DNA from 3 places in the Blautia producta genome. Region 2 is predicted to be linked to each of the others. Evidence: predicted binding sites of a transcription regulator. Region 2 holds the regulator's gene; each other region holds the start of a gene.
The links. Region 2 encodes HrcA, which represses chaperone genes, less so after heat shock. Its sites were predicted from a motif close to TGTTAGCACTCNNNNNNNNNGAGTGCTAACA; they were not measured.
Positions count from the first base shown of each region.

Region 1: the regulator HrcA is predicted to act here: its motif matches at 1,682-1,712, upstream of clpB (ATP-dependent chaperone ClpB).
Region 3: the regulator HrcA is predicted to act here: its motif matches at 1,168-1,198, upstream of BLCOC_RS16140 (Hsp20/alpha crystallin family protein).

Region 1 is NZ_CP136422.1:985,953-989,236, forward strand. It holds gene BLCOC_RS04290 (redoxin family protein) at 1-1,094, shown strand, start outside; gene clpB (ATP-dependent chaperone ClpB) at 1,777-3,284, shown strand, end outside.
Region 2 is NZ_CP136422.1:1,307,585-1,310,868, forward strand. It holds gene BLCOC_RS05670 (DUF4179 domain-containing protein) at 1-945, shown strand, start outside; gene hrcA (heat-inducible transcriptional repressor HrcA) at 1,215-2,252, shown strand; gene grpE (nucleotide exchange factor GrpE) at 2,270-2,944, shown strand; gene dnaK (molecular chaperone DnaK) at 3,092-3,284, shown strand, end outside.
Region 3 is NZ_CP136422.1:3,592,031-3,595,314, reverse strand. It holds gene BLCOC_RS16145 (4Fe-4S dicluster domain-containing protein) at 1-1,107, shown strand, start outside; gene BLCOC_RS16140 (Hsp20/alpha crystallin family protein) at 1,295-1,747, shown strand; gene BLCOC_RS16135 (arginase family protein) at 1,973-2,752, shown strand; gene BLCOC_RS16130 (non-ribosomal peptide synthetase) at 2,875-3,284, shown strand, end outside.

The sequences.
Region 1 (3,284 bases), 320 kb from region 2:
GCGAGGAAGAGCAGGAACTGATGGAGCGCAGTGTCCGCTTTATAACGGATAAACTCCTCAGCTATGATACATGGAAGAAAGTGATGGAACTGCCCGGAGTGGAATGCCAAAACCATATCTCAGGATATATCGACGATGTTACTCTGGGTGACACAAAAGACCTGCGCCTCAGCGGTGAGCCTGAACTGGAGGAAAACGGACTGTTTGTCACTTATGAGCTGACAGAGGGCAAGGTCCCCGCAGACGGTTCTACCGGAGGTTGTGTGATTCCGGCATCCATGGCTAAAAGTATGGGTAAAAAGGTGGGAGATAGGGTGACTGTGGATACACCGCTGGGCAAGGCGGAGTATGAGATCACCGGGCTGTATGGCTATAGCGAAAAAGGCAAGGTGGGGGGACTCACGGAGGAAAACTCACCGCTGTATGAGCTTTTTGTAACTCCCGAAGATATCGTAAAACTGACCGGTACCAGTAAAGACGGCTATTTCTTTGGAAACACTGTCACCTGCGCCACTGCCGAGGAGGCAAAAAAACTTGTAGAGCAGGCCTCTGCGCTTTTGAAGGATTACGGCACGAAAGCAATGCTGGCAAGCGATTCCAGCGCAGATCTGAGCTATGCGGACAGCGACGAACTGTTCCAAAATGTTGCACTGGACGGGACCGACCTGGACGGCAAAGCCCTGCCGGAGGATCTGCTGGCAAAAGGCGGGGTCACAATGGTGAACGTCTGGGCCACCTTCTGTAATCCCTGTCTGGAGGAAATGCCCCACCTTGAGGAGCTGAACAAGGAATTTGCCGCTGCAGGGAAAAATTTCAAGGTCGTGGGAATAGCAGCCGATGTGGTAAACGATAAAGGAGAGGTGGGCCAGGAACAGTTAGATCTGGCAAAAGAGATCGTGAAAAAGACCGGCGTGACTTATATGAACATCATCCCCGGAGAAAAACTTCAGTCTGACATTCTGCCGAACGTAACTGCCTTCCCTACCAGTTTTTTCCTCAATGACAAAGGAGAGGTGATAAAAACTGTAATGGGTGCCACCACCAAAGATGACTGGGCAAATACAGCCAATGAGTTGTTGGAAAGCCTTAAATAAGGGAATACCCTGCACTCTCGAAAATCATTCTCAGGGAATGGTGCAGTTATTTAAATTACAATGTTCCGGTTTAGAAACGGGCGTACCGCTTAAATGGCGGTACGCCCGTTTGGCTGGTCAGATACAGTAGTGCTGCCACAGTAGTGCTGCCACAGAGGTGCGGCCAAAGAGGTGCTGCCACAGAAGTGTATCAGAATTCATCACCTGACGGCAAAGTTTTCATGAGGGCAAAGAAATGTTTACGCCTAAATGACCGCTGATCTGTTTTGCCCACAACAAAGCTCCGGTGGAACCTTAAAAACCGTTTTTTGAATTTCTCGGGAATTTAACAAACATTGCAGACAAGGATAAAAATTTGCATACATAAATCTGTCATGGACAGGGCCTTTGAATTTTATTTGTATGAAGACTTTTCTCCGGATGGCAATGTGCTTTACATTGTTCGTTTTTCCTTCATAGAGAACGATTACTACTACAACATTCTTCTCGGTTTCAGGAACAAATGCGAGTGTTTAGAGCCGTTACTTGTCCTCACAAAAATGAAGTACAGAATACATGAAATAGCAAACATATATGAATAAATAAAAAATTAGCACTCACCTCTTGACACTGCTAATAATTAGTGTTATAGTAGCACTAGAACAAATAACAAAGAGCACAAATCTCGAAATGGAGGGATTTTATGAACATCAGCAAATTTACACAGAAATCACTTCAGGCAGTTCAGGACTTGGAAAAGACAGCTTATGAGTTCGGCAACCAAGAGGTCGAACAGGAGCATTTACTATATAATCTTTTACATCAGGAGGACAGCTTGATCCTGAAACTGATTGAAAAAATGGAAATCCAGAAAGAACACTTTCTGAACAATGTGGAGAAGGCACTGAATGCCAGAACCAAAGTATCCGGCGGCCAGCCATATATCGGGCAGTATCTGAATAAAGCCCTGGTGAGCGCTGAGGATGAGGCAAAGGCCATGGGAGATGAATACGTCTCTGTGGAGCATCTGTTTTTGGCACTGATCAACAATCCCAGCCCGTCTATGAAGAAAATCTGGCAGGAATACGGAATTACAAAAGAGCGTTTCCTTCAGGCTCTGAGCACGGTGCGGGGCAACCAGCGCGTGACGACCGACAACCCGGAGGCCACTTATGATACGCTGAACAAGTATGGACAGGATCTGGTGGAAAAGGCCAGGGAGCAGAAACTGGACCCGGTCATCGGCAGGGACGCGGAAATCCGTAATGTCATTCGTATTCTGTCCAGAAAGACAAAAAATAATCCTGTGCTGATCGGTGAGCCGGGCGTGGGCAAGACAGCCGCTGTAGAGGGACTTGCACAGCGAATCGTTCAGGGCGATGTGCCGGAAGGGTTAAAAGATAAAAAGATTTTCGCACTGGATATGGGTGCCCTGGTAGCAGGCGCCAAGTACAGAGGAGAATTTGAGGAGCGTTTAAAGGCTGTGCTGGAGGAAGTCAGAAAAAGTGAGGGACAGATCATACTGTTCATTGATGAGCTTCATCTGATCGTAGGTGCCGGCAAGACAGAGGGTGCTATGGATGCAGGCAATATGCTGAAGCCTATGCTGGCCAGAGGCGAGCTGCACTGTATCGGTGCCACAACACTGGATGAATACCGCAAGTATATTGAAAAGGACGCAGCGCTTGAGCGCCGTTTCCAGCCTGTCATGGTGGATGAGCCTACAGTTGAGGATACCATTTCCATCTTAAGGGGACTGAAAGAACGGTACGAAGTCTTCCATGGCGTCAAGATCACTGACGGCGCTCTGGTAGCGGCGGCAACCTTGTCAAACCGCTATATTTCCGACAGGTTCCTGCCGGATAAGGCCATTGACCTGGTGGATGAGGCATGCGCTCTTATCAAGACAGAGCTGGATTCCATGCCTACAGAGCTGGATGATCTTCGCAGAAGGATCATGCAGATGGAAATTGAGGAGGCTGCCCTGAAGAAAGAGAACGACAGGCTCAGCCAGGACCGGCTGGTGGATCTGCAGAAAGATATGGCGGAGCTGCGCGATGAATTTAACGGCAGGAAAGCCCAGTGGGACAATGAAAAAGCCTCTGTGGAGAAGCTTTCCAAACTGCGGGAACAGATTGAAGATATGAACAAACAGATTCAGGTTGCCCAGAGAAATTATGACCTGAATGAAGCGGCAAGGCTGCAGTACGG
Region 2 (3,284 bases):
GGAATGTCAGAGGGGATGAAAGCGGAACCGGATCAAATGCATAAACTGGAAGCGGAAAATATGGCGTCACCTGTGGACAAAAGTGTAAGTGCCCAGGGGATAAAAGTCACGGCAATGCAGAGTATTGTGGATAACTATTACGTACATTTGGCATTTAAGGTGGAGGGCTATGAGCTTGATCAGGGAAAGCAGCCGGATTTTGAAAATGTACAGGTGAAAATTGACGGCAAAGACGCGGCAGACGGAGGATTCAGCATTTCCAGATCCTTTTACAACGGATTGGTGCAGGGAAATGACGGCAGAGCTGTCTATGCGGACGGGACTCCAATCTCTGAGGATGGAATCTTGGAGAGATATGCTCTGGAAGACGGCAGTATGGAGTATGAGATCACTTTGGCAAAAGAAGATGAAAAGGGATACTTTATCGGAAAGCCCATCAGTGTTGAGTTGGAAAATTTGGGTGAGATCACCATAGACGGTTATATACCGGACATAGAAGCTGAGTGGGATTTTGCCTGGACCCTGGGCGGTTCGGATCATGTACGGGAAAGCAGCCCGGACTATGTGCTTGGGGACAGCGGGGCCACTGTAAAGCAGGTAGAAATATCTCCTATTTCCATGAGAGTGGTATATGATTTCCCAAGAAAGCTGACAGAGGAAAAAGGCGTGAATGAGTCAGGGGAAGAGATTGTTTCCCGGACATATGAGGAAGCGCCGTGGCTGACAGGAGTAAAATTAAAAGACGGAACCACATATCTGTATCTGTACCGGGGCCCCGGCAGTTCCGGCTATTTATCGGAAGACAGTGATGAGTATACCCTGACCTATGGAATTGACCGGATACTGGACCCGGATCAGGTGGAGAGCCTTCTGTTCGTAAAATCCTATCCTGAGGGTGAGCAGGTTCTGACTGAGGACAACCTTTATATTGTACCTATTGAATAAATGAAAATCGACTAATATTTCCGATATAATATAACAAAACAGAGGGAATGCTGTTATGTATAGACAGCCCCTCTGTTTTTTTGCATGTCCCTTTTTCTTCATTATTGTTGCAAATTCTGAAACTTTCTAAAAAAAATATAAAGCCCTTGACAAATAAACACGCTGGTGCTATCTTTAGAACATAGATGTTAGCACTCCACACAAACGAGTGCTAACAATGCCGGAAAAGAGACCGGCCTTATCAATGCAAAAGCAGAAAGGAGATAATAATGGACAGTGAACTGGATGAGCGGAAACGAAAGATATTAAAAGCCATTATCCAGACGTATCTGGAGACCGGCGAACCGGTTGGCTCGAGAACTATTTCAAAATACACTGACCTGAATCTCAGCTCTGCAACTATCCGGAACGAGATGTCAGACCTGGAGGAACTGGGGTATATCGTACAGCCCCACACTTCGGCAGGGCGGATTCCCTCAGACGCAGGTTATCGCCTCTATGTGGATGAGCTGATGCGGGAGAAGGAACAGGAAGTTTCGGAAATCAAGGAAATGATGATCGAGCGGACCGACAAAATGGAGAAGGTGCTCAAACAGGTGGTGAAGGTTCTTGCATCCAACACCAACTACGCGACCATGATCACCGGCCCGACCTATCACAGAAACAAATTAAAATTCATTCAGCTTTCCAGAGTGGCTGAGATGCAGCTTCTGGCAGTTCTGGTGATCGAAGGAAATATTGTAAAGAATCATATGATAGCCCTTCAGGAGCCTATGGATGATGACACAATACTGAAGCTGAACCTGCTTCTCAATACCCAGTTAAACGGCCTCACCATTGAGGAGATCAACCTGGGTATGATCACTAAGATGAAAGAACAGGCAGGTATCCACAGCGCTGTTGTGGGAAGCGTCATTGACGCGGTGGCTAATGCCATTGCGGTGGATGAGGATGAGGTGGAGATTTATACCAGCGGGACCACGAATATTTTTAAATATCCGGAGCTGGCAGATACCTCAAAAGCCAGTGAACTGATTTCCGCCTTTGAGGAAAAACAGGAACTGGTAGATTTGGTCAAAGATACCATGAATTCCGAGGAAAATACCGGCATTCAGGTATACATTGGAAATGAAACTCCTGTTAAGACTATGAAAGACTGCAGCGTCGTGACGGCCACATATGATTTGGGAGGCGGTATGCAGGGAACCATCGGTATCATAGGCCCCAAACGTATGGATTACGAAAATGTAGTGGACAATTTAAAAACGCTGAAGACGCAGTTAGACAATATATTTAAGAAAACCTAGAAAGGCGGTACGGATTCGTGTCAGAAGAAAAAGAATTATATGAAGAGATGCAGCCGGATACGGCTTCTGATGAGAAGGCAGAAGAAATCTTAGAGGAAGACGATAAGGCGCTGGCAGAGGAGGCCACCTGTGAAGAGCCCGGTGACGATGATGACCAGGCTGATGAGGAGACAGAAGGCCGGACAGAAGAGCAGGCTGACCAGACAAAAGGCAAGTCATCTGAGAAAAAAGGCTTGTTCGGTAAGAAGAAAAAAGATAAAAAAGATGAAAAAATAGAAGAGCTCACCGATATGGTGAAACGCCAGATGGCAGAGTTCGATAACTTCAGAAAGCGCACAGAGAAGGAGAAAGCCTCCATGTATGAAATCGGCGCGCGTGAAGTGATCGATAAGATTCTTCCGGTTGTTGACAACTTTGAAAGAGGTCTTGCGGCAGTTCCGGAAAATGAAAAAGAAAGTCCCTTTGCTGACGGTATGACAAAGATTTACAAGCAGATGATGACCGTCTTTGAAGAGATCGGCGTAAAGCCTATTGAAGCAGTAGGGCAGGAATTCAATCCGGATTACCACAATGCAGTGATGCATGTGGAGGATGAAGAAGCCGGTGAGAATGTAGTGGTGGAAGAATTCCAGAAAGGCTACCTTTACAAAGACCATGTAGTGAGACACAGCATGGTGAAGGTTGCCAATTAGTTTTAGATGGTGCGCCGAAGGCGCAACCCAAATTCTCCGGCGGGACAGACCGTTGGATTTTATCTCATAGATGAAACGCTTTGGCGGGAGCGTAAAGCCGCTGTGAACAGGAAAAGTAATTGATTTTAAATTCAGGAGGAATTTATCATGGGTAAAATTATAGGTATTGACTTAGGTACAACAAACAGTTGTGTAGGTGTTATGGAAGGCGGACAGCCGGTAGTTATCGCCAATGCAGAGGGCGCAAGAACAACACCGTCCGTAGTAGCTTTTACAAAATCAGGAGAAAGACTGGTAGGTGAGCCGGCAAAACGTCAGGCTGTTACCAATGCAGATAAAA
Region 3 (3,284 bases), 2.3 Mb from region 2:
GAGGCAAAGGCAGAAAAAGTTTTAGACCATCTGTGTGAGAAGGCACTGCTGGTGGATTCCACTTACAGGGGAGTCCGCCGCTTTGTTATGCCGCCGCCTATGGCCGGTTTTATAGAATTTGCCCTCATGAGGACCAGAGGGGATATTGACCAGAAGTATCTGAGCGAGCTGTACTATCAATATATGAATGTGGAGGAGGATTTTGTAAAAGACCTTTTCTATGCCACAGAGACAAAGCTGGGCCGGGTCTATGTACAGGAACCGGTGCTCACCACGGAGAATACCCTGCATATCCTGGATCATGAGCGGGCCAGTCATATTGTGGAGGAGGCGGAGTACATCGGGCTAGGTACCTGCTACTGCAGGCATAAGGCTTATCATGCGGGACATCCCTGCGAGATAGATGCCCCCTGGGATGTATGTCTGACCTTCGGCAATGTGGCCCGCTCCCTGGCGGAGCACGGCGGACATGCACGGCTTATCTCAAAAGAGGAGGCAATGGATGCTTTGGAGCGCTCCTATGATGCAGGACTTGTGCAGATCGGGGAGAATGTCAGAGAGGATCCGGCCTTTATCTGCAACTGCTGTGGATGCTGCTGTGAGGCACTGCAGGCGGCCAGAAAGTTTTCACCCATGCAGCCCGTAGCAACGACTAATTACATCCCATCCGTGGAGGAAAATACTTGTATCGGCTGCGGAAAGTGTGAAAAGGCGTGTCCTATCTTTGCTGTTTCTATGGTGGAAGTCCAGGATGGCCAAAAAAAGAAAAAACGTCCTGTGGTAGATACGGAGATCTGTCTCGGCTGCGGTGTATGTGCGTCCAGATGCCCCAATGGTTCCCTGAAGCTTGAGCGGCGCCCGGTACAGGTCATAACACCGGTGAACAGTACGCACAGATTTGTGCTGCAGGCCATTGAAAAGGGAACACTCCAGAATCTCATATTTGACAATCAGGCATTTGCCAACCACAGGGCAATGGCGGCGGTGTTTGGTGTGATCTTAAATCTTCCTCCGCTGAAGCAGGCACTTGCCAGCAAACAGTTTAAGTCTGTGTATCTGGACAAACTTCTGTCCAGTGCTGTAAATAAAAGCAGGAAAAAGAAATAATATAAGTCAGATTCCTTTATATATATCAAACAGTAATGAAAAAATGTGAAAAAAGTGTGAAATTAGCACTCGGTGGTTGACAGTGCTAATAATGCATGCTATATTACAGATAGAACAAGAGAAAAGATAATTTCCCTTGCGAGATGTAACAATTCGTTGATTGATATATATGAAAGGAGAATGACTTATGAGAATGATGCCCAGTATTTTTGGAGAAGATTTATTTGATGAATGGATGGATTTTCCTTTTGAGAAGGAGTTCTTCGGAAGAAAGAATCCACTGTACGGAAAGAACGAGAAGAATCTTATGAAGACCGACGTAAAAGAGACAGATGAATCCTTTGAAGTGGATATTGACCTACCCGGCTTCAAGAAAGAGAACGTATCTGCCAGACTGGAGAACGGATACCTGACGATCCAGGCAGTAAAAGGCCTTGACAAGGATGAAGAGGACAAGGAAGGCAAATATATCCGCAGAGAGCGCTACACCGGAAGCTGTTCCAGAAGCTTCTACGTTGGCGAGGGTGTTACTCAGGATGAGATCCGTGCAAGGTTTGAGGACGGAATCCTTCGTCTCACCGTTCCGAAAAAAGAAAAAAAGCAGGTAGAAGAGAACAAATATATCTCCATTGAAGGATAAGTTTTTTCTGCCCCTCCTTTGAGGACCGCCGCTTACAAAAAAGCGGCGGTCTTTTTGCGTATTCGGCCCAGTTGTCAGGACACCGGTTCCTGCAGTTTACAAATTCTGCCGGTCTGTGCTATGGTTAAAGAAAAAACAGAAGGAACGATCCGGCAGTTCTGCGCGTTTTTTGCGCTTACCGTAATTGTGAGGAGACGGAATCGTTCAGACAGGAGATATCAGAATATGAAAACGATCATCATGAATTTTTCCGGTGTTTACCCGGAGGAGGACTTCTATAGACAGGATTCCTATGAAATGGTGGACTTTACCCGTGCGGAAGGTGTCAATTGCTACTGCACCTGTGAGTCGGAACAGGATATCAAGGAGAAGATCAGGGAATACGGTCCCTTCGGCATTCATTTTCTGGATTCCGGCAATTATCATTATTTGAGCAAGCTTTGGATGGAGATGATAGACGTTCCTTTTTCCCTTCTTCTTTTTGACAACCACACAGATATGCAGGAGTCTGCCTTTTTCGGACTTTTGTCCTGCGGAAGCTGGGTGAGAGAAGCTCTGAGTAGCAATCCTATGCTGAAAAGTGTGTGTGTTGTGGGTCCAAAAGAAGTGGATCTCCGAAAGGATATGCCAACAGAGAAGGTGACATGGATATCTGGGGAGGAATTGCGGGAAGGGAGAATGGAGAAATTCGGGGAATTTCTTAAAAAAGACTCCTGTCCCCTATATCTTTCTGTGGACAAGGATATCCTTTGCCGCAGGGATGCAGTTACCAACTGGGACCAGGGAGAGGTGAGACTGGACAGTCTCATTAGCTGGATCGAGGAAGCGGCAGAAGCAAGAAAATGTATCGGAGCAGATATCTGCGGGGAAAATCCTCCGGAAGGCGGTTTCTGTGAAAATAGGGAATTACACATAAACAGTCAGACAAATAAAAGGTTAAAACAGGTAATGGCTAAAGTGTTGGTAAATTTTACTAATAATAGTAATTCTTATCAGAATGATTGACACGAGGAATTGTAAGCCTGTATAATAAAAATCAAATTGTAAATGTCGAAATATGTCAGTTCAGCAGTGCAGAAAAAGAAAGGCTAAGTTCGATCATGTATACGGAGGAAAAAGAGGAAAGAATGGAAGAGAGAGCACAAGAGACAAAAGACATCAGGGAATTTCTGCCATTGTCAAACAGCCAGCAGAATATATGGAATCTGGAGATGGCCCACCCGGGTACGCCTATCAATACCATATGTACCGTACTGCGCATTGACGGTAATTTTCATGTGGAGTATCTGCAGGAATGTATCAGGCTTTGTTATGAGGATTATCCGGTTCTGCGCACCAGGATCACCCTCAGGGATGGTGAAGTCTGCCAGTACATAGATTCACATATTCCAAGGAGTGTTCCGTTTCTGGACTTCTCCAGGACGAACAAAAAGGGGGCCGATATCTGGGACGTCTCTGTGGCCCGGGAGCACATCACGCTTCTGGATTCTCCCCTTTGCCAGATGATACTATTTAAGAGAGCGGAAAATACAGGGGG